Regions from separate parts of the Ensifer sp. LBL genome, predicted to be linked through region 1. Evidence: predicted binding sites of a transcription regulator. Region 1 holds the regulator's gene; each other region holds the start of a gene.
The links. The regulator LexA, encoded in region 1, represses DNA repair genes until DNA is damaged. The targets are predictions, from matches to a motif close to TGTTCNNNNTGTGTTCNG.
Positions count from the first base shown of each region.

Region 2: the regulator LexA is predicted to act here: its motif matches at 2,988-3,005, upstream of OKW20_RS10425 (ATP-dependent helicase).
Region 3: the regulator LexA is predicted to act here: its motif matches at 3,814-3,831, upstream of radA (DNA repair protein RadA).

Region 1 covers NZ_JBNDJY010000003.1:533,049-542,578, reverse strand. The annotation lists gene OKW20_RS14245 (cryptochrome/photolyase family protein) at 1-1,158, opposite strand, end outside; tRNA gene OKW20_RS14240 (tRNA-Asn) at 1,257-1,331, opposite strand; gene OKW20_RS14235 (hypothetical protein) at 1,491-1,784, shown strand; gene OKW20_RS14230 (thermonuclease family protein) at 2,000-2,734, shown strand; tRNA gene OKW20_RS14225 (tRNA-Cys) at 2,887-2,960, shown strand; gene OKW20_RS14220 (hypothetical protein) at 3,170-3,502, shown strand; gene lexA (transcriptional repressor LexA) at 3,588-4,310, opposite strand; gene OKW20_RS14210 (hypothetical protein) at 4,547-4,798, opposite strand; gene OKW20_RS14205 (hypothetical protein) at 5,072-5,800, shown strand; gene OKW20_RS14200 (hypothetical protein) at 5,919-6,521, shown strand; tRNA gene OKW20_RS14195 (tRNA-Ala) at 6,673-6,748, opposite strand; gene adhP (alcohol dehydrogenase AdhP) at 7,129-8,154, shown strand; gene OKW20_RS14185 (ethanolamine ammonia-lyase) at 8,305-9,530, shown strand, end outside.
Region 2 covers NZ_JBNDJY010000002.1:683,178-692,707, reverse strand. The annotation lists gene OKW20_RS10445 (molybdopterin-dependent oxidoreductase) at 1-608, shown strand, start outside; gene cysG (siroheme synthase CysG) at 580-2,052, shown strand; gene OKW20_RS10435 (hypothetical protein) at 2,052-2,360, shown strand; gene OKW20_RS10430 (hypothetical protein) at 2,549-2,728, opposite strand; gene OKW20_RS10425 (ATP-dependent helicase) at 3,071-5,140, shown strand; gene OKW20_RS10420 (hypothetical protein) at 5,200-5,367, opposite strand; gene OKW20_RS10415 (SRPBCC family protein) at 5,568-6,023, opposite strand; gene OKW20_RS10410 (adenylate/guanylate cyclase domain-containing protein) at 6,192-7,250, shown strand; gene OKW20_RS10405 (alpha/beta hydrolase family protein) at 7,266-8,318, opposite strand; gene OKW20_RS10400 (gamma carbonic anhydrase family protein) at 8,305-8,913, opposite strand; gene OKW20_RS10395 (cupin domain-containing protein) at 8,938-9,270, opposite strand; gene OKW20_RS10390 (quinone oxidoreductase family protein) at 9,284-9,530, opposite strand, start outside.
Region 3 covers NZ_JBNDJY010000001.1:237,335-246,864, forward strand. The annotation lists gene OKW20_RS01145 (replicative DNA helicase) at 1-300, shown strand, start outside; gene OKW20_RS01150 (AzlD family protein) at 521-820, opposite strand; gene OKW20_RS01155 (AzlC family ABC transporter permease) at 817-1,470, opposite strand; gene OKW20_RS01160 (AraC family ligand binding domain-containing protein) at 1,627-2,484, opposite strand; gene alr (alanine racemase) at 2,636-3,775, shown strand; gene radA (DNA repair protein RadA) at 3,925-5,328, shown strand; gene OKW20_RS01175 (CvpA family protein) at 5,452-6,075, shown strand; gene purF (amidophosphoribosyltransferase) at 6,221-7,708, shown strand; gene OKW20_RS01185 (SDR family NAD(P)-dependent oxidoreductase) at 7,721-8,461, shown strand; gene pssA (CDP-diacylglycerol--serine O-phosphatidyltransferase) at 8,543-9,418, opposite strand; gene OKW20_RS01195 (phosphatidylserine decarboxylase) at 9,428-9,530, opposite strand, start outside.

The DNA of each region.
Region 1 (9,530 bases):
CCAGCTTGCGCCATTGTTGGCCGGATCCGCGTCGACTAGCGTGTCACGGAACCACGCTTCTCCCTTTCGCCAGTCGACGAGCAGGTCCTTGATGAGAAAGGAGGCGACGATCATGCGGACGCGATTGTGCATGTAGCCGTGACGCCACAGCTGGCGCATGCCGGCATCGACGATCGGGTATCCGGTGAGGCCCTTGGTCCAGGCGGTGAAATTGTCCTCGTCGTTCAGCCAGTGGAAGCGGTCGAATCGACGGTCGAGGTTGCGGCGGGGGAGCTCAGGATAATGAAACAGCAGATGGTAGGAGAATTCGCGCCAGGCGAGCTCCTTGCGGAAGGTGGCGGCCCCTTCGCCGCTGTCGGCCTGGGGGCCGGCTGCCGCATGCCAGGCCTGCGCCGGCGAGATTTCTCCAAACGCCAGATGGGGCGAGAGCAGGGATGTGCCATCCGCATCGGGAAAGTCGCGGCGACGTTTGTAGGCGTCGAGCTTTTCGTCGATGAATTCTTCGAGGCGGGTGGCCGCGCCGTCTTCGCCCGGCGTCCAGACCTCGCTGAATGTTGCTGCCCAGTCCGGCTTTGTCGGTAACAGCGACCAGTCGTCGAGGCGCTCCGATCGCGGCCAGGTTTCCGGTGCTGCAATATGGTGCGGCCGGTCGATCGGCGGTGCCGGCTCGTTTTTCAGCTCGAGCGCGCGCCAGAACGGCGTGAACACGCGGTAGGGGCCGCCCGTGGTCGTCAGCAGCCGCATGGGCTCGTGCAGCAACTGTCCTGCAAAGCTCTCGGCGGTGATGCCCCGTTCGGCCAGCGCCTTCTTAAGCGCGGTATCCGTGGCGATGCCGCTCGGGTCGTAGCGGCGGTTCCAGTAGATGCGCTCCGCGCCGCTTGCGCGCGCGATCTCGACGATCACGTCCAGCGGCGTGCCTGATCGAAGAACGAGGCTTGAAGCGCACTCGGTAAGACTTGCGCCCAAAGCTTCAAGCGAATGGTGCAGCCACCACTCCTGAGCCGCGCCGAGCGGACCGTTGCCGCTGTCGGCGGGTTCGCGAATATAGAGGGGAATGACGGCGGCTTCGCCGGCAGCGGCCGAAAGGGCGCGATTGTCGGCCAGGCGAAGATCCTTGCGGAACCAGACGATGATGGGCGGCGCCGCGGCCTTTGTCATGGAGAACCATCGGGAGGTTGGGGATTGATCACCCAGGGAACATAGGTGCAAAATGAAAAAGAGCCATTCGCATCGCTGCAAATGGCTCTTTTAGAAAGTGGCTCCCCGGGCCGGATTCGAACCGGCGACCTGTCGATTAACAGTCGAATGCTCTACCGCTGAGCTACCAGGGATCATCCGCGCCGCTGTTGTGCTGTGCGCTTCAGAAGTGAGGCTGCTAATACGCATGCTTTTCTGATTTGCCAAGCGCTTTTTTCAAAAAAAATGACAAGTTCCGTTGCGAGGCTGTGGAGAAGTCCCCAATTGTGGGAAAACACGCCGGATAGGGAATGATGAATAAAAACAGGAAGCAGATGCATTTCGGCATTGATCCGCAGACACGACAGATCGTGCTGGGCAAATGGCGCATCGCGCTGCCCGACTCTCCGCTCTTGCGCATCCTGCTGGGTTCGCTGCTGGTGTTCTGCGGTTTTCTCGGCTTCCTGCCCGTGCTGGGCTTCTGGATGATACCGCTGGGCCTGATCGTGCTTTCCCACGACATTCCCTCGGTTCGCCGCCGTCGTCGTCGCCTGGCCGTCTGGTGGGCGCGCTGGCGCGGGAAAACCAATTCCTCGAAGGGTTCCTGAGCCGAACGCCGTTTGCCGCTCCTCTTGTTGCGGGCAGGGGCCGTTCCCAGTCCTTCGGGCGGTCGCGGTTCGATTCCCGAATATTTCAAGAACCGCCGTGATGCTCAGGGCGAATGACCGGTTCGTCGCAGGCTTCCCCTCTGTTGGGGTACCCTCGAAAACTTTTCGGCAACCCATCAAACGCATAATGCGGTCTCGAATCAGGATGGGGACCGATGGCCAAAGCCACTACGAAACGTCGACGCCGCAGTTCGGGCAGAAGCAGCAGCAAGCAGGGCGGCATGGCGCCGTGGTATCTGGCCGCAGCGCTCACCCTTGGCGGCGTCATGGCCTATGACCATCGCGCCGAGTTGCGGCACTGGCCCGTGGTTTCCGATGTCGTGGCTTTTGCGTCGCGAACGGAAACGAAGCCGAAGCCTCCGCGTGCCGTTCCTGAAGCGCAGGAGCGCGTCGCGCATCAGGCGGACAGGCACAAGCCTAATCCGAAGCCCGACCCGGTCACGAAGGTCGCCCTGGCCGCACCGGTGCCGTCGGTGAATGTCGGCGTCACGCCGCCAACCCCCGTCGTGCGGCCGAATGAAGAGGTGAAGACGGCGTCCATCCGCACCGACCAGTTTTATTTCTGCGGCATTCGCAACGACAACTGCGTGATCGATGGCTCCACCTTCGTCTTTCATGGCGAGACGATCCGTGTCGCCGACGTCGATGCGCCGCGAATCCGCCAGGCAAGCTGCGACAAGGAGCGTTCGCGCGGCTTCTACGCCAAGCAGCGCCTGCGCGAGTTGCTGAACGCGGGCGACTTCAAGCTGGTTTCGGCAGGCGGGCGATCAGACGCCAAGGCCGGCGAAAAACTGCGCCTGGTTACCCGTGGCGATCAATCTCTTGGACGCGTGCTTGTCTCCGAGGGGCTCGTGCGCCCGTGGGATGGACGCCCGACGCCCTGGTGCTGAGATCAACCGGGAGCCGATCGGCGGGCATCGGCGATCGTTCTGTGGAAAGTATCTATCCAACAAATCGACGGCGCGTTTTTCAGAAAATGCCTCTTGCGGTTTTTCTGCAATCATTCTAAATCCGCGCCAACGCTTGGTTATCCGAGCTGTGAGGCCTCGTGGCGGAGTGGTGACGCAGAGGACTGCAAATCCTTGTACCCCGGTTCAATTCCGGGCGAGGCCTCCAAAAATCTCACCTCGTTTGAATTGGTTTGACGTTCTGCCTTAGGGCAGCGCGGGTCGTTTCGCGACCCCACGTCCGCGCAAGCCACGTCTCCTATGCCTCCGTCGGATCTTATCGCTTCGGTGAAATCGGTAGAGGGGGAACGATGACTCCGCTGAGATCAGCCGCATCGGTAGCGTCCGTCAACATTAAGAACGGAGGCAATGGCATCAATGAAAAAGAGACTGATCCTGACGGCGTTGGCGTGTTTTGCGGCGACCGCTATTGAGGCGCACGCTGACGACCTGGTTTTCCAGCTGAAGAACAACACCAGCGTGGTACTGACGAACTTCTATACGTCACCGGTCGGCGTCAATGAGTGGGAAGACGATGTTTTCGGTCGGCAGGTCCTGAACCCCGGCGAGAGCATGGAGATCACCATTGCCGACGGGCGGGACGTCTGCAAATACGACATGCGATTCGAATTCGAGGAGGGCTCGGCCCTCGATACGACCGAGGACACGCAGGATCTCTGCGAGCTCGGAGAATATACGATCCACGAATAGACGATCTGGATTTCACCCGAAATGGAAAGAGCCTCGCCAATTGCCTTGGCGAGGCTCTTTTTTGATCCGGTGTTCTGCCTGCAGCTCAATGGTAGCGGCGGATCAGCCCGACAAGCTTGCCCTGGATCTTCACGCGATCCGGTCCGAAGATGCGCGTCTCGTAGGCGGGGTTGGCGGCTTCGAGCGCAATCGACGCGCCCTTGCGACGGAAGCGCTTCAGCGTCGCTTCCTCGTCGTCCACGAGCGCCACGATGATGTCGCCGGGATTGGCCGAGTTGCCGTTGCGGATGATCACCGTGTCGCCATCGAAGATGCCGGCCTCGATCATCGAATCGCCCTTCACTTCAAGGGCGTAATGTTCGCCGCTGCCGATCATGTCGAGCGGCACGGTGATGTCATGGGTGTTGTTCTGGATTGCCGAGATCGGAACGCCGGCAGCGATGCGCCCCATCACCGGGACGGAAACTGACGTGCTTTCGGCAACTGGGGCGGGCTTCGGCGCGGCAGGAGCGGCCGCCGGCGGCTTTCCAAGGCTGCCTTCGATCACGCTCGGCGAGAAGCCTCTGCGCGGCTGCTGCTGGCCGGCGGCGTAGGCTTCCGGAAGCTTGATGACTTCGAGCGCGCGCGCCCGGTTCGGCAGCCGGCGAATGAAGCCGCGTTCTTCGAGCGCGGTGATCAAACGGTGGATGCCGGACTTCGACGCCAGGTCGAGCGCATCCTTCATTTCATCGAATGACGGCGGTACGCCCGACTCCTTCATGCGTTCGTGAATGAACAGAAGCAATTCCTGTTGCTTGCGGGTCAGCATGGCACGTCGCTCCAGAGGCGTGAAACAAATCAAGAACAGACACTATCTGTTCCATATGTGTTCCGCAAGTGCCTAAAATTCCGTGAATTCAGGCAATTGGCCGCTTCTGCGGGTGTCGATCGGTCACTTTTGCGGGAGCAGGGCGCCTATCGGCGACGGTGCGTGCCAAAAACGCGCCGGCAGGCACCAGTCGCGCAGCTGATTCGAGCGAATCACGGGGCTCTATGAGGAGAGATTTAGGTCGCTTGCGAGGTCGAGCAGGCGTCCTCGAACTCCTTCACCGTCTCTGCGCTGTTGTCTTCCGGAAGCACCGCGTCGGCCGCGTCGGTCGCGACGGGCGTGTCGCCGTCATAAACGAAGGACTGGATGTAGAACGCCAGCGCGCCCTTCCACACGTTGCGTCCATCGATCTGGTGGCACGGCACGGCCCGTTCGAAATCGGTCTGGAGTTCATCCACCGTCGCAGCGCTGAGCTTGACGTCAGGCATATTGGGCGATGCGACTATCGAAGCGAGAAGCAGGGCGGCAAGCACGGGGAACGTCCACTTGATGAAGGGGTGGCACTACAGGGTGGGAAACGATGTGAACCGTGCTTTCGTTCCGAAGTCCAGCAAGCATGGCGATCACTCTGCCGTGTTCAACAGCTCTTTGCCTGCAGGCTGTGTCTGATTTGCGCCAGCCGCTGCACCTCGAGTTCATCTTGACCGTTCCTCTTGCGACGGGCGAAGAACGCACCGGCACTATCGGCTCTGGGGCCGGGGGTGGGGGATGCGCAAAAATCCCTGCGAGGAAGGGGCTTCACCGTCTCGACAGGAGGTCAAAAAAAGATAACTTTGCGTGGAAAGTGGGGTAATTGCATGCGTAGATTGTCGTTGGTGGTGCTCGGTCTGTTGCTCACGGCCGGAGCGGCGTCTGCTGAAGAAGGGCGTTCGAACATCTGGAAACGGATCAACGCCTGGACGGTGGGGTCCGATCCTTCCCTTGGAGGCTCGTGTTACGCCGCGACGAGCTATGATGCCGGCGCGATCCTTCGTATCGGGTTTTATCCGCGGGGGTCGGCGAACCTGGCGTTTCTTTCGATCGGCAATGCCGAGTGGAAATCCATCGAGCCGCAGCGGGAATATGACGTCGCCCTGCAGCTCGACCGTGGTCGCCAGTGGCCGGCCGTTGCGTTCGGCGTCGATCTTACCGGCGCCAAGGCCCTCGTCGTCAACTTTTCCAACACCGACTTCTTTACCGAATTCGTTCGCAAGAACACCTTGGCGCTGGCCTTCGAGGGACGCGTCGTCGCGAGCCTCAGCCTGCGCGATTCGATGAAGGCGGTGAGCGAGATGTTCAAATGTCAGGAGGCGGTGAGCGCCCTGATCCCGAATGGCGGGCAGGGGGCAGCGAACGATCCCTTTGCTGGCGCCGGTGGCACTGCCCCGAACAACGATCCGTTTGCCGGTGGCGGCCAGACCAAGTCGTCGAAAGATCCTTTTGCCATGTGATGGGCGCGTCCGCTTGCCGCAGAGAGGTGAATATTCCTAAAATGTTGCTGGTATCGGGCTCGGTACCCTCGACAGCGGCGCGGGGACCTATCAAAATGCGGGCAAACGGGGGTTTTGCATGCGTAGATTGCTGGTCGGATTGGTAAGCTGTCTGATCGCCGCGGGATCGGCTGCGGCTGAGGAGTCCGAAATCATCAAGTGGAAGGACGTCGACGGTTGGACCGTTGCATCCGACACCTCGATGGAGGGCTCCTGCTTCATCTCGTCGGAATTCGACGGCGGCGTCACCTTGCGCCTCGGGTTCTATCCCAAGGGCTCCGAGTCGCCGCTCTACATGAGCTTCGCCAGCGACGACTGGCGGTCGCTCGAGGTCGGCAAGGAATACGACCTGACGTTCCGCTTCGACAAGACCGAGCCCTGGAGCGCTTCGGCGACCGCCGCTGGCGACGCGAGCGGAAAGTTTCTGTTCGTGAACGTGACCGACGCCGAGTTCCTGACGGGCTTCGTGCGCAAGCGGGGCTTGGCCATCGCGTTCGAAGATCGCGTCATCGCCAATCTCAGCCTGCGTGGCACCGGCCCCGCAGCCGAAGAGCTGATGAAGTGCCAGAAGGCAGTCGACGAGATCATCGCCGACGAGGGCCGCAAGTCCAAGGAGAAGAAGGCGGATCCGTTCAATGCACCGAGCGAAAAACGCTCGGCACGGGATCCGTTTAGCCTCTGAAAACAGGGGCGCGCGAGCGGGCGTTGTTGCGCGAAGGCCGGGCGGTGGCCGGGACGAGTGGTGTCCCCAGAGAAACTCGAACTTGCGATCTGCTGATTACAAATCAGCCACTCCTCCAGTGCTTCGGCAATTGGCTCAATTCTGTTTGCCTTGGTGGAGCCGAAGGGAGTCGAACCCTCGACCTCCGCAGTGCGATTGCGGCGCTCTCCCAACTGAGCTACGGCCCCGTGCCATCCAGTCAACACGACGGCCGCCGAGCCTGTCAATAGACGCGCGCCAGCACGCCCGCTCGAACGTCGTTGCCCGATAAGTGTTGCTCGATCCGGCTAGGAGGAGCGAGGCCGTCGGGCTCTGAACCGCTTCTGAACTCCACCCATTGTCGAACTCTGCCGGCGGGTTTACCCTGCAACCGGACGATGGCGCTCCGTGAGCCTCGTTGAAGTGTCGGCGGTACACGCCAACCATGAAATGCCGTCCGGGCACCGGTTGTGAACGCCATGATGCCCGCGCCAATTACACGATTTTCGTATGTGAGATAGGCCCCTGCCGGCCCGCTGTTCCCATCAGAAACCTCTCCGTGGCCCGGCGATTGGAGGAGGATTGGCAAATGGCTCAGATGATGAAGGCGGCCGTGGTCCGGCAATTCGGCGCGCCGCTGACGATCGACGAATTGGCGGTGCCCACGCCGCAGCCGGGGCAGATCCTGGTCAAATACGAAGCAACGGGCGTTTGTCATACCGATCTCCATGCCGCAAACGGCGACTGGCCGGTAAAACCCAGTCCACCGTTCATTCCCGGACACGAGGGCGTCGGCTATGTCTCGGCGGTCGGCGCCGGCGTCAAAAGAGTGAAAGAGGGAGACCGGGTCGGCGTTCCCTGGCTTCACAGCGCCTGCGGCTACTGTCCGCATTGCCGTACGGGTTGGGAGACGCTGTGCGCGGCCCAGTCGAACACGGGATATTCGGTCAACGGAACGTTTGCGGAGTACGGACTGGCGGATCCTGATTTCGTCGGCAGCCTGCCGAACGCGCTGGAGTTCGGCCCTGCCGCGCCGGTGCTCTGCGCGGGTGTGACCGTCTACAAGGGATTGAAGGAGACCGAAGTCCGTCCTGGCGAATGGGTGGCAGTCTCCGGCATCGGGGGGCTCGGCCACATGGCCGTGCAATACGCCAAGGCGATGGGCATGCATGTCGTCGCCGCCGACATTTTTGACGACAAGCTGGCGTTGGCAAAGCAACTGGGCGCCGACATCACGGTCAACGGCAAGGCGAAGGATGCGGTCGAGCAGGTCATCAAGGCTACCGGCGGCGTGCATGGCGCGCTTGTGACTGCCGTCTCACCGGCTGCGATGGAACAGGCATTCGGCTTCCTTCGCTCGCGCGGCACCATGGCGCTCGTCGGCCTTCCCCCCGGCATGATCTCTGTGCCGGTCTTTGAAACGGTTCTGAAGCGCATCACGGTGCGTGGTTCGATCGTCGGCACCCGCCAGGACCTGGAGGAATCGCTGCAATTCGCCGCCGAAGGCAAGGTCGCGCCGCATTTCTCGTGGGATAGCCTCGAGAACATCAACGAGATCTTCCGCCGCATGGAAGCCGGCAAGATCGACGGTCGCATCGTGATGAGCCTGCAGTAATCGACTTGGCCTGGTTGGTCGAGGCTCACCGGGTCCATGCCCAAGTGACACGTGTCGAGCATTTATTCTTGTGCGCTTTCCTTCAATCGCCGGTCGCCAGTGAGTCGTCCGGCGAAATGCCGATAGACCTTTTGCGGAAAGGAAATGGCAATGCGCAAAGGCATGTTCTCAGACCAGCATGCACTGTCCAGGCGCGACCTCCTGCTGGTGGCGGGGACCGCAGCGGCCACGCTGACCGCCTATAGTCACGCCGCCCGTGCCGCAGCGGGCGCAAGCAACCTCGCAATCGACGAGGTGAAGCAGGATGAGGACGTCTTTGCCTATATCAGCAGGATCAAGGGTGGCTTTGACGAGACGACCTATCGGCAGGTGCTGGGATGCGCGAATGCCTTCAAGGAAGGCGACCAAACAATCGGTGTGGCTGCGGACAGTGACGCGTCCCGAACGAACGCACGAGGCCTCCTGGCAAGAACGAAGATCGCAGACCTCGATCGGCACCCTCTGTTTGAGGACGATCTGCAACGACTGATCTGGCAGACCACCGACAAGGTCCAGCAGGAAAAGCTGAAGGACTGGACCATGGGCCAGCTGAAGGAATTTCTTCTGACCAAATCGGAAGATGAGATCAAAGGCGTCATGTATGGCCTGACCAGCGATACCATCGGCTGTGTGCCGAAACTGATGAGCAATGACGAGCTGATCGCCGTCAGCCAAAAGATCTTCAATGTCATGCCCGGCACCAAGTTGGGGGCCAAGGGATACATGGGCGCACGGATCCAGCCGAATTCGCCGACCGACCATCCCGACGACATCATGTGGCAGGTCTTCGACGCGTTTTCCTACGCGACCGGAGATATCGTCATCGGTACCAACCCGGTGGACAGCACCGTCGACAGCGTGGTCACGGTGGAGCGGGCGCTGAAAGACATCGTGGATACGTTCAAGCTGGTAGACGTCATTCCGTGGTGCGTGCTCGCCCACATCGACGTCCAGGGTGAGGTCAGCGAGGACTTTCCCAGCACAGTCTCCACCTTGTTCCAGAGCCTTGCCGGTACGGATGATTGCAACAAGATCTTCGACATCACCAATGAGAAGATCCTGAAATATGCAAACGCGAAGGCAGGGGAGCGCTACGGTCTCTACTTCGAAACCGGGCAAGGATCGGAATTCACCAACGGCGCGGCAAACGGTGTCGACATGATGGTGCTTGAGTCCCGGAAGTACGGGTTCAGCCGGGCCATCGGCATGGAACTTGCGAAAGTGCAGCCGAAGGGCGCATGGCTGCATGTCAACGATGTCGCCGGCTTTATTGGGCCTGAAGTGTTCAAGAGCCGGGAACAACTCGTGCGGTGCTGCCTCGAGGACATGGTGATGGG
Region 2 (9,530 bases), on a different contig from region 1:
GCCAGCCGGCATCGAAGAACGTTGCGGTCGTCGCGCGAAAGTTCAAGGCGACGCACTACGCCTTCGCCGTCTCGCTGGCAAAGCCGGTCGATCCGGATGCCGCCTATTGGGCGCTGGCGAAGGCGGCTGGCGGGTGGCGGTTGGAGCTGGCTTTTACAGAGCCGGTGGACGACTGGGCCTCTTGGTGCCGCCGCGTTCTTGTCATCCCGCAAGGGATGGAGCCGCTCGGCTATGCGGATGCACAGACCGGTGACATCAGGCTCGCCTTCTTCGATGGTCCTCGGCTTCTTGCGGCCTTCTTCCTGGCGCGCGAACCGGTCGCCGTCGCCCGCAACTGGGCAATTGCGCAAATCGGCACTGACCACGCCAATTTGCGCAAGCGCTTCGCGCTCGCCGCCGGCCGTCCAGGGGCGGACAAGCCGGATCCTGGCGCCACCGTCTGCTCCTGCTTCGGTGTTGGCGTCAACCAGATCGTCGCCGCCGTACGCGGCGGTTGCCACAGCGTCGAGGCCGTTGGCGTCACGCTCAATGCCGGAACCAATTGCGGCTCCTGCCGCGCCGAAATCAGGGGGATCATCGATGGATGTCTTGCAGCAGCCGCAGAGTGACGGACCTGCCCGGATGGAAGCGCTCGCCAAGCTGCCCGTCTTCTGGGCGCTGGAGGGCCGGCGTGTCGTGGTGGCCGGTGCAACGGACGGAGCGCTGTGGAAGGCCGAACTGCTGGTCGCCTGCGGCGCGCATGTCGACCTTTACGCTGAAGGGAACGACGAGGCGCTCGCGGCATTTGCCGGCCGTACCCCGCAACACCCCACCGCCAGCGTCACGCTAAACCGCCGGCACTGGGCGCCCGCCGATCTTGACGGTGCCGCGCTCGCCGTCGGCGATTGCGAGGACCAGGCGGAGGCGCAGGCATTCTTCGCCGCCGCCCGCGCGGCGGGCGTTCCGGTCAACGTCATCGACAAGCCGGACTTCTGCGAGTTCCAGTTCGGCTCGATCGTCAACCGCTCACCCGTCATCGTTGCGATCTCGACCGATGGCGCCGCGCCGATCTTGGCCCAGACGATCCGCCGCAAGATCGAGACGCTGCTGCCGAAAAGCCTGAGGGCCTGGGCTCAGCTGGCACAGGCCCTTCGCGGAGCGGTGAACCGCCGGATCCAACCCGGTCCGCAGCGTCGCGCTTTCTGGGAGCGTTTTGCCGACCGGGTGTTTTCGACCATGGATACGCCGGAGGAGGGCGTAGGCGGGGTGCTTCTTGCTGATGCCGAAAGGCTCGCGGGAGCCCCCGCCATCGGTCGCGTGACCTTGGTCGGCGCGGGGCCTGGAGATGCTGAGCTGCTAACGCTGAAGGCCGTGCGTGCACTGCAGGCGGCCGATGTCATCCTCTTCGACGACCTCGTTTCTGCAGATGTGCTCGAACTCGCACGGCGGGAGGCAAAGCGCATGCTCGTCGGAAAGCGCGGCGGCCGCGAAAGCTGCCGGCAGGAAGACATCAACGCCATGATGGTCAAGCTCGCCAAGGCTGGGAAGCGCGTCGTGCGGCTGAAATCCGGCGACCCCATGGTCTTCGGCCGGGCCGGCGAGGAAATCGCCCATCTCGACCGCGAGAACATCCCCGTCGACGTTATCCCCGGCATCACTGCCGCAAGCGCCATGGCCTCCCGTCTCGGTCTGTCGCTGACCCATCGCGACTATGCCCAGTCGCTTCGGCTGGTGACCGGTCATTCCCGCCATGGCGGCCTGCCCGACGATGTCGACTGGGCGGGCATCGCCGATGCGCGCAGCACGACGGTGTTTTACATGGGGGGCCGCACGGCATGTCTGATTGCTGAAAAGCTCATCGGCGAAGGCCGCCCGCCTGAAACACCGGCCGTGATCATGAGCGATGTCAGCCGAGCGACAGAGCGCAGCTGGCGCGGCACGCTCGCGACAATCCCGGAGGGCATCGCGGCGATCGGCTACGACAACCCTGTCCTCATCGCCGCCGGCGACGTGTTTTCAGCCCGGGACAAGCAGGCCCGATCGATCAAGCACACTCTCGCCGGAGCATGCTGATGGCCATCTCCCTGGTATTCCTCGTTCTTGCCATTGGCCTCAGTTGGCCGCGTTTCAGGCTCATCTTCGTGGCTCAATCGAGCGCCGCGCTGGCCGTAGCGCCCCTCACCATGGTTGCGAGTGCCGTGAACCTCTGCTCCATTGGCCTCGCCGTTGCGGAACACGGTCTGCTTCTCGGCGGATTGCTCATCGCCGGCGGCATCTTCCTGGCGAAAATAATGCAAGCCGTGCCATCGACGCCGGGCATCTTGGCCTCGGCCCTATGCCTTGCCGGCTACATCGAAATGACGATTACGGTCGTGGCGTGACAGACTCAATGCTGCCCGCACGAGCAATCACCGGCGTCCGCTGTCGCACCAAGGGATATTCGAAGGCGTCGCCTCGTATCGACGTCCCGAATATCCCAAGGTCGCCACCGTCGGCTGGTTCTAAGCGCGCAGGCAGGTCACGGCCATACCCCAATTGAGGAATGACCGTCCGACGTCGGCCACCGAGGTCAGTGGACGGCCGTTTCCGATCTATCGCCGCTTTCGTCGAATACGACCGTCTCGCCGAGCGGGGTCGCTGCAATTGACCTGATCTCTTGGGCGAGCGACGCCAGCTTGCGGGCAATCTCCTGCAGTTCGGCGGTCGAGCCGGTGGCCTCGCAGGTCTCTTCAACGCTCCGTTCGTCCATGTGCTCTTCCTCTTTCGAGTGGACGCAGGAGCAAAGCATATTTCTAATTCACCATATAAGGCCACAAGCCGTCGCGCGTTCTTCATGGCGGCGCACAGCCATAGGTATAGGCCGGCCGATAAGGCCCATTACACCTACTGTCGCAAACAACCCCATCGGCGGTCTCACAGGTCATCAAAACCTTGGAAGAGTGGCATTCCGACGCTGCAAGAAGGCAAACTCGGCAACGTCAGGGTTTTCATCTGGATGCTAAATTGCTAGTTCTTTCTTTGTTCCTGCCTGTCTCTTGGATGAAAATCGATGCGGGCTGTGACGGAGTGCGACGAAAACGAACGGGAACGCATGAGCGCCGCCTATCTCGAAAAACTCAATGACCGCCAGCGTGAGGCGGTCGAGCACGGTATCGGCTTGCCGGAAGGACAGGTCGGCGGCCCGCTTCTCATCATCGCCGGTGCCGGCTCCGGCAAGACGAATACGCTCGCCCACCGGGTCGCGCATCTCATCGTCAACGGGGCTGATCCGCGTCGCATTCTCTTGATGACCTTTTCTCGACGCGCAGCAGCCGAGATGACCCGCCGGGTCGCGCGCATCTGCCGCCAGGTTCTCGGCGACAACGCTGCTGTCATGACGGACGCGCTCTCCTGGGCCGGCACCTTCCATGGCATCGGCGCCCGGATCCTGCGCATCTATGCCGAACAAATCGGTCTCGGCCCGGATTTTACGATCCACGACCGGGAAGACAGCGCCGATCTGATGAACCTCGTGCGCCACGAGCTCGGCTTCTCGAAGACGGAAAGCCGGTTTCCAACGAAAGGAACGTGCCTTTCGATCTATTCGCGCGTCGTGAACTCCGAAAGCTCGATTGGCGACGTGCTGAAGACGGCCTATCCCTGGGTCACCGGCTGGGACGAACAGCTCAAGGCGTTGTTTGCGGCCTATGTCGATGCCAAACAGGCGCAGAACGTGCTCGATTACGACGATCTCCTGCTCTACTGGGCGCAGATGGTTTCCGATCCGGAGCTTGCCGACGATGTCGGCGGACGCTTCGATCATGTTCTTGTCGACGAGTATCAGGACACCAACAGGCTGCAGGCCTCGATCCTGATGGCGCTCAGACCCGGCGGCCACGGGTTGACGGTCGTTGGCGACGACGCCCAGTCGATCTATTCCTTCAGGGCTGCGACGGTTCGCAACATTCTCGATTTCCCGAACGCCTTTTCGCCCGAGCCCGCCGACGTCATCACCCTCGACCGGAATTACCGCTCGACGCAGCCGATCCTCGCTGCCGCAAACGGCGTGATCGGCCTGGCGCGAGAGCGGTTTACCAAGAACCTCTGGACGGACAGGCAATCGGAGCAGCGCCCGCTGCTCGTCGCCGTCAAGGACGAAGCGGATCAGGCGGCCTATATCGTGGAGCAGGTTCTCGCTGGCCGTGAGATCGGCATCGCCTTGAAGCAGCAGGCGGTTCTATTCCGCTCGTCCAACCACAGTGGAACGCTCGAAGTCGAACTCACCCGGCGCAACATTCCGTTCGTGAAGTTCGGTGGCCTGAAGTTTCTCGACAGCGCCCATGTGAAGGACCTGCTCGCGGTGCTGCGCTTTGCGCAGAACCCGCGTGACCGCGTCGCCGGTTTCCGGTTGCTGCAGATGCTACCCGGTATTGGCCCGCAGACCGCCGGAAAGATCCTCGATGCGATCGCCGCCGATCCGGAACCGCTCGCGGCCCTTGCGGAGATCCCACCTCCCGCCAAGACCGGCGAGAACTGGACCGGCTTCGTCGACCTGGTGTCCGGCCTGCGACGGGCCGAGCCTGGATGGCCGCAGGAGATCGGCGCTGCGCGCGCCTGGTATGAGCCCCATCTCGACCGGATCCATGAAGACGCCGATACCCGCAAGGCCGACCTGCTGCAGCTCGAGCAGATTGCCGGCGGCTACCAGAACCGCGAACGTTTCCTGACCGAGCTGACCCTGGACCCGCCCGATGCCACCAGCGACCAGGCGGGCGTGCCGCTGCTCGACGAGGACTATCTGATCCTGTCGACCATCCATTCGGCGAAGGGTCAGGAATGGCGCTCGGTCTTCATGCTCAACGTCGTCGACGGCTGCATTCCGTCCGATCTCGGGGTGGGCACGACCGCCGAACTCGAAGAGGAACGGCGGCTGCTCTATGTCGGCATGACACGGGCACGCGATCGTCTGTCCCTGGTGACGCCGCAGCGCTTCTTCACCCACGGTCAGAACGCCCAGGGCGACCGACATGTCTACGCCTCGCGAACCCGCTTCATTCCGGCGACATTGCTGCAATTCTTCGAGACGACCAGCTGGCCGAAGATTTCGGCAAGCGCCAGCGAGCGAAGCGCCAAGCAGATCCGCATCGACGTCGGCGCCCGCATGCGCTCCATGTGGAAGTGAGCGAAGGCCGTCGTGGACCGCACGTTCGTGCGATCACCCGCAGACGGCCCGAAGATTGGTTAGCCCGGCATGCTCGGCGGCGCGATAAACTGATAGTACGACCACACCGCAACCAGGACCGCGATCACTGCCAGCCAAATCAACGCCTTCCGCGGCACAGGCCTGGCCGGCTTCGCCTCCTTTTTCGGCTTTGGTCGTTCAAACTTGATGATGTTGTTGTCGTCCATCCGCTCCCACCCGGGTAAATTCATACATGTTGCGGCGCGTTCAGCCGGCGCACCACTCGTGACGCGCCCCGCCTAACGTCCTGATTCGGCATCAACAAGATGTAAAAGCAGGTTCGCGCCAATCCCGTTGAATCAACATGGTATTCCAACGCCGTCGTCAAGCCTTCAGGGCCAGTGGTTTCAATCAAGGGACGTCCGTATCAAGCCGCGCCGTCGCGGCCGAGCCAGGGATCGGGGCCTGGATCGCGTCCCGAGGCCACCTGGCCCAAGCGCTCCAGATAATGCGCCCAGCCTTCCGCATGGCCGGCACATTGTTCGGCGCTGGGCAGGCCCGTTTGCGTGAGGCGCAGCAATGTTCCGGGCGGCTGCTCGATCAGGTCGATCTCGATCAGGCTCGAGCCGGGCGGCACGATGTCGCTGCCTTCCCAGCCGAAGCTGTAGGCAAGCCGATGCACCGGCACGACCTCGCGGAAAGCCCCGCGGGCAAAACGCGCGCCGGTCACGTTCACGAGGTAGAGGCCACCGGGCTCCGCCTTGGTGTCGGCCTCCGTTCCCATCCAGCGCAGGATTTTTTCCGGGTCGGTCAAGAGAGCGAACACTGCGGCGGGGGGCGCCGGGATCTGTGTTTCGCGGCGGACGACGAGGGCTTCTGGCATCGGTCTTCCCTTTGCTGATTGGCCTGCCCGCGGATTGCTAGCCTTCTGCGGGCTGCCGCAATCATAGGCCACCATTGCGGATGGCGCCACCGCTCGCCCCTGTTTTGCGCTCAGCGCGGCGGCGGCACGGGGCTTGTCGGCAAGGGCGGCGGCCCTATCCTCTTCGACATGGATTTGTCCGTCCCCCTTGCCTGGCTCGTGGACGAGGCGAGCGCCTCGCCGGAGCCGGACCGCTTCCTGTCCGACCTCGGCCGCCGGCTCGTCGCCGACGGTTTGCCGCTCGCGGCCGGCGCGCTTACGCTCGCGGTGCCACACCCGATCATCGCCCGCCGCACCTGGCTGTGGCGGGCCGAGAGCGGCGTGGTGATCGAGAGCCTGGGCTTTGCCGGCGCCGTCTCCGACCGGGCGGGTGAAGAGTGGCTGGCCGGGTTCGGACCAATGCTGCGACCATCGACCAAACTGGGAACGGAACACGCGCCCCTCAGTTGGGCCGGGACCCGCCCGTTCGACCGGGAAGAGACGGCGCGGCTTCATGAGGTCGAACGCTTTGCCGTCGCCCCCCTGGCGGTTCTTGCCGAGCGGGCAGCGCTGACCGCCCTGCTCGACGCCTATCTCGGCCGCCGCAGTGCCGCCCGCGTCCGCGCCGGGGCGCTCACCCGCGGCACCGGCGAAACCATTCGGGCGGCCCTGCTCTATGCCGATCTGCGCAACTTCACGGCGCTGTCCGAGACATCGGAACCGGCCGTGGTGATCGCTGCCCTCGACGCCTGGTTCGATCGCCTCGCCGGCGCGATCCATGCCTTTGGTGGCGAGGTGCTGAAATTCATTGGCGACGGCATCCTGGCGATCTTTCCGGTGAGCGGTTCGCCAGGCGAAGCCTGCGATGCGGCGCTGCGCGCGGTCACCGCCGCACGCGCCGGCATGGCGCATCTCGACGAGACACGGCAGGCGGAGGGGCTGCCGCCGCTCTCCTTCGGGGTGGCCCTGCACCTCGGCGACATTCTCTGGGGCAATATCGGCGCCGCCGACAGGCTCGACTTCACCGCGATCGGCCCGGCGGTCAATCTCGTCAGCCGGCTGGAGGGCCTGTGCCGGCCGCTCGGCCGCTCCGTGCTGATTTCGGGTGCCGTCGCTGAAACCACGTCGATGCCGCTGCTGCCGCTCGGCGAGCATTCCTTGCGCGGCATCGCAGCGCCGTGCGCCGTCTTCACCTTGCCGGACGCGTAACGCCGCCCTTGGCGGTCACGCGCCCAGTCGCTCCGCCACCCAGTCGGCGACAAGCGGACGATAGAGCCAGGGGATGTTGTTGCAGACGTGGTTGCCATCCTCGAAGACGTGCAGTTCGGCGCCGCGCGCGCAGATATCCGCGCATTTTACCGCCTCGGAGGGTGGAAAGATCTTGTCGCGTCCGCCGTGAAGGATGAGGGCCGGCATGGTCGGCGGCGGGCAGCGCACCAAGGTGAAGCGGTCGGCCCGTTCGCGAACGTCCGCGCCCCCGAGCGAGAAGCGCATGTTGTCGCGATAGACCTGCGGCAGCGCATCCCAGAACCCGCCGAGATCGAAGAAGCCGTTGATGGAGACGACACCGGCAAGCTTCTGCACGGACGCGGCGGCGCGTAGCGCGAGAAAGCCGCCGAAGGCCATGCCGACGAGCGCGACCTTGCCCGACAGGCGCGGATGCGCCGCCACCAATCGGAGGGCCGCCTCGACGGCCGGGCCGATATCTGGACGCAGGGCGCCCATCGAACGGCCCTCGCCCTGGCCGGGGCCGTCGAGCGACAGGGTCGCAACGCCGCGGGCATGAAAATGCCGCTCGAGGGCCGGAAATTCCTCCTTGGTCGAATCCGAGCCAGGGATGATCAGCGCCAGCGGGTGTGTGCCGTCTCCGGTCGGCACGCGAAGAACGGCCCGAAGTTCGCCGTCCTCAAAGGGCACAGCGACCATCTCGCCGGGCGGATCGAGCAAGGGTGTTGCGAGACGGTAGAGTTCCACCTTTCGCGCGGCCGCCCTCGCCTTTGCCTCAAGGTCCTCGAAAGCCATGAACTGTCCGAAATGATAGAAGAGGCTGGCGCGGGCATAGGCCTCGCCGGCGGTCACGTTGCGGCCGGCAGCAAGAGCCGCAGCGCCGAGTTCCGCGTGACGCTCGCCTTCCTCGCTCCAGGTGGCAAGCCAGTTCTGCCAGACGCCGGCGCGCTCGATGACGGCGCGTGCCGTTGCCGACGGGATCCCGGCCACCTCCATGCGCGGGAGCCAGTGTTCGACGACACTGACCAGTCGGTTCTCATTCTGCGTCATGCATATCCTCCCGCATGATGTCATTGCCTTCGTCTGCGTCAGGCGTTGCTTGCCCGACGGATACCGGTTGAAGGTCCCCAGAGTAGCTCTGCGCCTTCGCGCGATATCGCTGCGCCCCGGTCGACAAGCCCTCGGCCACTTTCGCGTCGAGCGTGCGGACGATCTGGGCGGGCACCCCGAGGACCAGCGAGCCATCCGGGACGACCATGTTCTCCCGCACCAAGGCGCCGGCGCCGATCAGGCATCTCTCTCCGATCTGCGCGCCATTTAGGATCGTTGCCCCCATGCCGACGAGACTGCCCTTGCCGATCCGGCATCCGTGGATGGTGGCGTTGTGCCCGACGGTGACATCCTCGCCGATTTCCACGGGGTAACCCGGATCGGTATGAACGACGCATCCGTCCTGCACGTTACAGCCGCGCCGAAGAATGATCGGCTCGTTGTCGCCGCGCAAGACGGCGTTGAACCAGATGCTGACATCCTCGTCGAGCCGCACGTCGCCGATCACCACGGCACCGGGCGCGACGTAAAATCGTCCGCTGGCGGGAACGCGTGGCGCACGCGCGCCCAGCCGGTAAAGACCCGTTGAAACCATCCAAGATTCTCCGTTCTGCGGCGCTCAGGTCGGCATGGCGAGCAGGATGGACGCCGGCGCATTGGTGCGGTTGACCAGCGCGCGCGCCTCGCCGGGCGCCAGCCGGCAACTGTCGAGAAAGCCAAGCGTGACGCTCTCGCTGCCAGTTTCGACCGTCACTTCGCCGGCAACGACGATGTAGATCTTCTCGACCGCGGCGTCCTTCAGCGACGTATGACCGCCGGGCAGGAGGTGCGACAGGCCGATCCAGATCGTATCGGTAACCGTCGCCTCCTTTCCCTGCAACCGCAGGCAATGCATGCCGTAGTGCTCCGGCGCCTCGTAGGATCTGGCCTCGCCGTAGCGCGTCACCTGCATCGTCGCCTCCTCCTCAGGGCACCAGCAGCACGCGCTCGGGGGTGCCGCGCAGCACCGAGGCATAGGCCTTGGCGGCGTCGGCAAAGCCATAGACGGTCGCCGGATTGATCGGGAACGGCTTCAGCTTGCCCTCTTCGAACTTCGGCTTCAGCTTGTCGAAGATGCGCGCGCCCTCGACCGAGGACAGCGCCAGCGTGTCGATGCCGATATATTTGTGGCGGCCGCGGAAGAAGTTGAAGATATCGAAGGGAACTGCGCGG
Region 3 (9,530 bases), on a different contig from region 1:
GACAAGCGGCCGCAGCTCTCCGACCTTCGTGAATCGGGCTCGATCGAGCAGGACGCCGACGTCGTGCTCTTCGTGTTCCGTGAGGAATACTACGTGAAGAACCTGGAGCCGCGCGACGAGTTCGACCCGAAGTACGAAGAATGGAAGATGAAGATGGAGCAGGTGAAGGGCACGGCCGACGTGATTATCGCCAAGCAGCGTCACGGACCGACCGGCACCGTGAAGCTCGCCTTCCAGTCGGAATTCACGCGCTTCACCGATCTCGCCGATCCATCCTTCACCCAGTACGAAGAACACTAGACAGTTTCATTGTTTCGTCGAAACAGCGAAACAATCCATCACTTGAAGAACGCAATTCCGGACGGAAAACCGTTTCACACGTTTCCTGGGATTGCTCTTAAGTTCCGTGGGGGCGGCCGGAGCGGGCTGGGAAAAATGTTTGCGGTTTCCCAGCCCGCTCTCAATTTCAAAGGTACGTGACCTTCTCGCTGAAGCGCCCCGCCCGTTTCAGCACAAACTCTCAGAATACGAGGCGCAGCAACGCCACCGAGACGACGCCGACGGCGACCGACACCAGGAGCGGCAGCCGCATGGCGGCCACCGCCGTCGCGGCAGCGGCGATCGTTTCCGCTGGACCGGTCACGAAGGCAGTCGGCGCGATGACCGCCATCAGCACGGCCGGTGGGATCGCCTCCAGCGCGCGCTTCTGGTTTTCCCCGATCGTCACATAGCGGATCAGCACGAGGCCGCCGATGCGAGTCGCGATCGTCGCAATCGCCATGGCAAGGATTGCGAGCAGCGTATTGAGATCGACGGTCATGCATGGGCCTCCTTGCGGGCGCCGGAGAGAAGTGCCACCACGACGCCGGCCGCAGCCCCGGCAGCGATGTACCAGACCCCCGGCAGCAATTGATGCGTCAGGACCGCGGCGAGCGCGCTTGCAGCCAGAACGGCCCCGGTCTCGCGCCCCTTCCAGAAGCCCATGACCAGCACGATGAAGACGGCGGGGAACGCAAAATCGAGGCCCGTAACCTTCGGATCGCCCAGGAAGGCGCCGAGCAGCGCGCCGCCAAGGCTCGTCAACACCCAAAGGCAATAGAACGGCACCGCAAGGCCCGCATACCAGGCAGGCGTCAGCTTGCCGTTGCTCGCGCGCATCTCGGCCATGGCCCAGATCTCGTCGGCCAGAAGCAGCATCGACGCATAGCGCGCCGGCCCGGAGAAACTGTCGAGCTTGCCGCCGATCGAAGCGCTCATCAGCACATGGCGAATGTTGACGAGCAGGGCCGAAAAGCCAAGCGCTGCCCAGGACGCCGGATGCGTCCAGATATCCATAGCGACGAACTGCGATCCGCCGGCAAAGACCAGCGCGCTCATCAGCGCCACCTCGGCCGGCGTGAGCCCCTTGCTCGCAGCCACCGCGCCGAACACGAGGCCAACCGGCATGACCGCAACGATCAGCGGCGTCATGGCGACTGCCGCGGCCCGAAATTCCTGAAACGCACTTCTTTCCTGCAACGTCCACGTCTCCATTCGCGCGATGCGCCGCCTTTCCACGCAGGCGCGCCATCGCAATCACCCGCGTGTTCTAGGTCTCGGGTTGAGGATCGTCTTGAACGAAAGTGATCAGCCGGCGCGGAAGGCCCCGGGGGTGACGCCGGTGCGCGCCTTGAAATGACGGCTGAAATGCGCCTGGTCGGCAAAGCCGCATTGATAGGCCGCGTCCACCGCCGACCAGCCGTGCCGCAGCAACGTCTTTGCCGCCCGCACGCGCTTGTCGGTCAGGTACGCGTGCGGCGTGATGTGGAACTCCTTGCGGAACGCGCGGATGAGGTGGGCGCGGCTGAGGCCGGCGACTTTCGCCAGTTCCTCGAGCCCGACATCCTCGGCATAGTTTTCCGCCAGGAAGTCGCGCGCCCGGTGCACGGCCGATTGCTCCCGCGTTTCAATCGGCGCGATGATCGTGCTTCCGTGGCGTTCGAACATCGCGGCAAGCACCGCGAACATTTTTTCCTCCGCCTCAAGCGTCGCCCCCGACACTTCGAGCGTGCGGTGGGCCTGATGGAAGGAAAGAGCCAGGTCCGGTGCCTGCAAAACACGCTTGGAGAAGGATGGCGTGCCTTTGAAAGCGCGTCCGGTGACATCCTCGATGATGTTCACCAGCAGTTCGGCGCTCGGATAGACCATGCGATAGCGATAGCCGCTGCCGCCCGGATGACCGTCGTGAATTTCGTCGGGATTGATCAGATAGAAGTATCCGGGGCCGGCCTCCGAACGCTCGCCCTTGATCTTGCTGATCTGCGAGCCGGCCTCGATGGCGCCGATGCTGAAGGTTTCGTGCGCATGCGGAGCAAATTCATGGGTGATGAAGGTCGCCGTCAGACATTCCATGCCCATGAAACGGGAATCCCGCCAGAAGCGCGTGCGCTCGGCGCCCTCTATCGGCATGACATCGATGGCTTCTTCCTGCGAAATCGTCTGCATGGGGAGAGAATAGTGATGCCACGCGCCCGCGTCTTGCACAAAAGTGCTCGTTCAAAGCCGCGGCGCCTTCAGTCGGTGCGACAGGCAGGCATTTGCGACGATGGGCGCTAGGCTGTATTGCTCTTGGATCGTCCACGGCAGAGTACCCGGCATGCTCCCTCCAGATTTCCTCGCCGCCTCCAACCGGCTCACCATCGATCTCGGCGCCCTCACCGACAACTGGCGCGCGATGAATGCCCGCTCGGGCAAAGCGCGGGCGTCGGCAGTCTTGAAGGCGGACGCCTACGGCCTTGGGATCGATCAGGCGGCCACTGCCCTCTATGCCGCCGGCGCGCGCGACTTTTTCGTCGCCAATGCAGAGGAAGGCGCCGATCTGCGCCCTCTGGTTCCGGAGGGGCGCATCTACATTCTCGCCGGCATGTGGCCGGGCAACGAGGCGCTCTTCTTCGACAACGATCTGGTGCCGGTCATCAACTCGGACGAACAACTCGCCGTGTTCATGGCCGCCCTTTCCGAGCATGGCGACCACCCTTGTGTGCTGCATGTCGATACCGGCATGAACCGGCTCGGCCTTACGGTCGAGCAGGCCGTTGCGCTTGCGACAGACCCGGCGCGGCCGGCAAGTTTTTCGCCGGTGCTGATCATGAGCCACCTCGTCTGCGCCGACGATCCCGACCACCGGCTGAACGGCATTCAGCTCCGGCGCTTCCACGAAGTGACCGCCGCCTATGAAGGCGTCGATGCGAGCCTTGCAAACTCCGGCGGCGTTTTCCTCGGGCCCGACTATCATTTCGACCTGACCCGGCCGGGCATCGCCGTTTATGGCGGCGAGGCGGTGAACGACGTCCCCAACCCGATGAAGCCGGTGGTGACCGCCGAAGCGCGGATCATCCAGGTGCGCGATGTGGCCGCCGGCGGCACAGCGAGCTATGGCGCGTCCGCCCGCTTCGACCGCGACAGCCGCATCGCCACGGTCGCGGTCGGCTACGCCGATGGCTACCACCGCTCTGTCTCGGGCGGCGGCGTCACCCTCAGGCAGGCAACGCCATCAGGGGCCTTCGGCTTCCTGCATGGCCGGAAAGTGCCGCATGTCGGCCGCGTCACCATGGATCTCAGCCTTTTCGACGTCACCGACCTTCCCACGGGTACTGTGCGGCCGGGCGATTACATCGAGCTCTTCGGGCGGCACGTCGCCATAGACGATGTCGCGCGCGCCGGCGGCACGATCGGCTACGAGATGCTGACCAGCCTCGGACATCGCTATGCCAGGCACTATGTCGGCGGCGCGTGATGCCGTCCTTCATATCATTTTTCGGTCATTCTCGCTGAAATTCACCTTTTGTTCCGCGTTTCGCGGCATTATGTGACGATACAAGTGATTCTTTTCCGCCGACGTCCGATCGCGACGTCGGCGGTCTCACATTCCGAAAGTCGATGCCGATGGCGAAAGCGCGTACCCAATTCATCTGCCAGAACTGCGGCACGGTCCACACCCGCTGGGTGGGCAAGTGCGAAGGCTGCGGCGAGTGGAACACGATCATCGAGGACAATCCGACGGCAGGCATCGGTGGCGGTCCGTCGCGGGCGCCGAAGAAGGGACGCCCGGTGGCGCTCACCACGCTCTCGGGCGAGATCGAAGACGCGCCACGCATCCAGACAGGCATCTCGGAACTCGACCGGGTGACCGGCGGCGGCTTTGTGCGCGGCTCGGCGCTGCTCGTAGGCGGCGATCCCGGCATCGGCAAGTCGACCGTGCTGATGCAGGCGGCGGCTGCGCTCTCGCGCCGCAATCATCGCGTCATCTATGTCTCGGGCGAAGAGGCCGTGGCGCAGGTGCGCCTTCGCGCCCAGCGGCTCGGCGCTGCCGACAGCGACGTGCTGCTCGCCGCCGAGACCAATGTCGAGGACATTCTGGCAACGCTTTCTGAAGGCAAGCGCCCGGATCTGGTGATCATCGATTCGATCCAGACGCTCTGGAGCGACATCGTCGATTCGGCGCCGGGCACGGTGACCCAGGTTCGCACCGGCGTTCAGGCAATGATCCGCTTTGCCAAGCAGACGGGGACCGCCGTCGTGCTCGTCGGCCACGTCACCAAGGAAGGCCAGATCGCCGGCCCGCGCGTCGTCGAGCACATGGTCGACGCCGTGCTCTATTTCGAAGGCGACCGCGGCCATCACTACCGCATCCTGCGCACCGTCAAGAACCGCTTCGGCCCGACCGACGAGATCGGCGTGTTCGAGATGTCGGACAAGGGCCTGCGCGAGGTTGCCAACCCGTCGGAGCTCTTCCTCGGCGAACGCAACGAAAAATCGCCGGGCGCCGCCGTCTTTGCCGGCATGGAAGGCACCCGGCCCGTCCTCGTCGAAGTGCAGGCGCTGGTCGCGCCGACCTCGCTCGGCACGCCGAGACGCGCGATCGTCGGCTGGGATTCCGCGCGGCTCTCGATGATCCTCGCCGTGCTCGAAGCCCATTGCGGCGTGCGGCTCGGCCAGCACGACGTCTATCTCAACATTGCCGGCGGTTACCGCATTTCCGAGCCGGCGGCAGACCTGGCTGTGGCTTCCGCACTGGTTTCATCGCTTGCCGGGCTTGCCCTTCCGGCGGATTGCGTCTATTTCGGCGAAGTCAGCTTGTCGGGTGCCATCCGGCCGGTTGCGCATACCGCACAACGCCTTAAGGAAGCCGAGAAGCTCGGGTTCTCGCAGGCGGTCCTGCCGTCCGCTTCGACCGAACTGCCGAAAAACGGCAATGGCCGCTGGAGCGAGATGGAAAGCCTGCCCGATCTGGTGGCGCGCATCGCGGGGTCGCGAAACGCACTGAGACCGGCGGAGGACGAAGACTGAAGATGCGGATGTCGCAGGCCGCCCTTTAAGGGCCGCAAACAGGCTGAAAATGCCCTGAACTCAGGGCCGATGGCGGATAGGCTTGAGGAGACCCGGACGAACCGGGTCCGGAGTAAGGACAAAATGCCCATTACAATTCTCGACGGTATCGTTCTCGGCGTCGCCCTGTTTTCCGCAATCCTGGCCATGGTTCGAGGCTTCTCGCGCGAGGTGCTCTCGGTCGCGAGCTGGGTGGGTGCGGCAGCTGCCGCCTACTTCCTCTACCCGCATCTCCTGCCCTATGCGAAGCAGTACACCAACAGCGACACGGTCGCGATGATCGGATCGGCAGCGGTGATCTTCCTGATCGCGCTGATCATCATCTCCTTCATCACCATGCGGATCGCCGATTTCATCATCGACAGCCGCATCGGCGCGCTCGACCGCACGCTCGGTTTCCTCTTCGGTGCCGCCCGCGGCATCCTGCTGGTCGTCGTCGCCATGCTGTTCTTCAACTGGCTCGTCGCTCCGCAGCAGCAGCCGACCTGGGTCACCCAGGCCAAATCGAAGCCGCTGCTCGACAATCTGGGCAACAAGCTGATCGCTCTGCTGCCCGAAGAAGCCGACGCCACCATTCTCGATCGCCTGCGCGGCAAGGACACGACCGGCGAAGGCGAAGGCGAAGCGCCGGCAACGACGCCCGGCCAGGCACCTGCGACGACGCCGGACCAGGCGCCCGCCGACGACGCCCCGGCCACCAACGGCTGAGACAGGAACGATTTGCCGACAAAGCCCGCCCCGCGGGCTTTGTCCTTTTGGGGAATAACGCTTGCAGCCGTTTTCAGCTAAGATTGCTTGAAGACGGCGGGCCTGATCACGATATGCGCACCGGTACGGAGCAAAGGCGACTGTGATGACCGATAGATCCATCGAAATCCACGATGAACTCGAAGGCGATGAACTGCACGAAGAGTGCGGCGTCTTCGGCATACTGGGGCACTCGGATGCGGCGGCGCTGACAGCGCTCGGCCTGCACGCGCTCCAGCATCGCGGCCAGGAAGCAGCCGGCATCGTCACCTTCGACGGCAAGCAGTTCTGCACCGAAAAGCGCATGGGCCTCGTCGGCGACCACTACACGGATCCCGCGACGCTCGCGAAGCTGCCCGGCTTCATGTCGATCGGCCACACCCGCTATTCGACGACAGGCGAAGTGGCGCTGCGTAACGTGCAGCCGCTCTTTGCCGAACTCGAAGTCGGCGGCATCGCCGTCGCCCATAACGGCAACTTCACCAACGGCCTCACGCTTCGCCGGCAGCTGATCGCCGACGGCGCCATCTGTCAGTCGACCTCGGATACCGAAGTCGTTCTGCACCTGATCGCGCGCTCGAAGCAGACCTCCTCCTCCGACCGCTTCATCGACGCCATCCGCCAGATGGAAGGCGGCTATTCGATGCTGGCGATGACCCGCACGAAGCTGATTGCCGCGCGCGACCCGATCGGCATCCGCCCGCTCGTCATGGGTGAACTCGACGGCAAGCCGATCTTCTGTTCGGAAACCTGCGCGCTCGACATCATCGGCGCGACCTATGTGCGCGACGTCGAGAACGGCGAAGTCATCATCTGCGAAATCCAGCCCGACGGCTCGATAACCATCGACGCGCGCAAGCCCGAGGTTTCGCAGCCCGAGCGGCTTTGCCTGTTCGAATATGTCTATTTCGCCCGGCCAGATTCGGTCGTCGGCGGCCGCAGCATCTATGTGTCGCGCAAGAACATGGGCATCAACCTCGCCAAGGAAGCGCCGGTCGAGGCCGACGTCGTGGTTCCGGTGCCGGACGGCGGCACGCCGGCTGCGCTCGGCTATGCCCAGCAGAGCGGCATTCCCTTCGAATACGGCATCATCCGCAACCACTATGTCGGCCGCACCTTCATCGAGCCGACGCAGCAGATCCGCGCCTTCGGCGTCAAGCTGAAGCATTCGGCCAACCGCGCGATGATCGAGGGCAAGCGCATCATCCTCGTCGATGATTCGATCGTGCGCGGCACGACGTCGGTGAAGATCGTACAGATGATGCGCGACGCGGGCGCACGCGAAGTGCATGTGCGCGTTGCGAGCCCGATGATTTTCCATCCGGACTTCTACGGCATCGACACGCCGGACCGCGACAAGCTGCTTGCCAACCAGCATGCAGACCTCGCCTCCATGTGCCGTTACATCGGCGCGGACTCGCTGGAATTCCTGTCGATCGACGGTCTTTATGAGGCGGTCGGCGGCGAGAAGCGCGATCCGAAGGCGCCGCAGTTCACCGACCACTATTTCACCGGGGACTATCCGACCCGCCTCCTCGACCAGGAAGGCGCCAGCAATGTCCGCAAACTCTCGGTTCTCGCCAGCAACGGATAATCAGACACTAAAATGACGATCGATCTCAAAGGCCGGGTGGCCGTGGTCACCGGCGCATCGCGCGGTATCGGCTATTTCACCGCTCTCGAACTGGCCAAGGCCGGTGCCCATGTCGTCGCCTGCGCGCGCACCGTTGGCGGTCTCGAAGAACTCGACGACGCGATCAAGGCGGCGGGCGGTTCTGCGACGCTGGTGCCCTTCGACCTCGCCGACATGCCGGCGATCGACAAGCTCGGTGGTGCGATCAACGAGCGCTGGGGCAAGCTCGACATCCTGGTTGCCAATGCCGGCGTGCTCGGCACGATCTCGCCGATCGGCCATGTCGAGGCGAAGGTGTTCGACAAGGTGATGATGATCAACGTCAACGCCACCTGGCGGCTGATCCGTTCGCTCGAACCGCTGCTGATCAAGTCGGACGCCGGGCGTGCGCTGATCCTGTCGTCGAGCGCTGCACACAAGTGCAAGCCCTTCTGGGGGCCCTACTCCGCGTCGAAGGCCGCCGTCGAGGCTCTGGCCCGCACCTGGGCCGGCGAGACGCAGCGCCTGCCGCTGCGCATCCTCTCGGTCGACCCCGGCGCCACCCGCACCGCGATGCGCGCCCAGGCGATGCCCGGCGAAGATCCGGAGACCGTGCCGCATCCTTCGGAAGTCGCAGCCAAGCTGCTGCCCCTGGTTGGCCCCAACCAGACCGAAACCGGCAAGCTCTACATCGTGCGCGAAGACAAGATCGTCGATTACCGGATGCCCGAATAAGCTTCGGCACACCGCGCAAATGAGAAAGGCCACCGTGTCGTCACGGTGGCCTTTTCTTTTTGCGTGTCGTTTTGGTCTCGTTCAGTCCTTGTCGCCGGGCAAGCCGTCGCCGCCGGTCGAAGGATGGACCGGCCAGTCGCCGCCATACTTGCGCTGCCAGGAGCGCGCGCCGAAGGGCAGCGTGATCAGATAGCCGAGCGCCGTTACCGCCATCGTTTCCCAGGTATAGGTCATCAGCGTCGCAACGTAGAAGACGACGCCGAGGATGGCCGGCAGGACGAGGTCGCGGCGAACGCGGCTGTTCTCCGACTTGCCGGACCAGACCGGCAGGCGGCTGACGAGCAGGAAGGCGATCAGCACCGTATAGGCCGACGCGATCAGCGCGAAGGTGCGCTCGGGAGCAAGGCCCAGGAGACCCAGGTAAACCGGCAACAGAACGAGCATGGCGCCGGCCGGCGCCGGCACGCCGACGAAGTATTCCGACTGCCAGGACGCCTTGACCTGGCGCTCTGCCATCACGTTGAAGCGCGCGAGCCTCAGACCCATCGCGATTGCGTAGACCAGAGCCGCGATCCAGCCGATCGAGCGCGCCTGATCGAGGATGAAGACGTAGAGCACGAGAGCCGGCGCGACACCGAAGTTGATGATGTCGGCAAGCGAATCCATCTGGCCGCCGAAGTTCGACGTCGCCTTCAGGGCGCGCGCGACACGACCGTCGATGCCATCGAGAAAGGCGGCGAGCAGCACCATCGCAACGGCAAGCTCGATGCGGTTTTCAAAGGCGAGCCGGATGCCCGAAAGACCGGCGCAGATCGCGAGCACCGTAATGAGATTGGGGATCATCAGCCGCAGCGGGATCTCGCGCAGCCGTGGGCCGCGCGCGGTATCGCTCGAGCCGTTGGTGTCCTCGGACACCTGCGGCGCTTCGATCGGTTTTTGCTGTTCAGAGCCTTCCATGGACACTCCTTATGCGCGGCGGCTGATGACCGGGCCCTTGGCCGAGCCAAACTCGGCAAGCACCGTTTCACCGGCAACAGCGGTCTGCCCGACGCTGACACGCGGCTCGGCA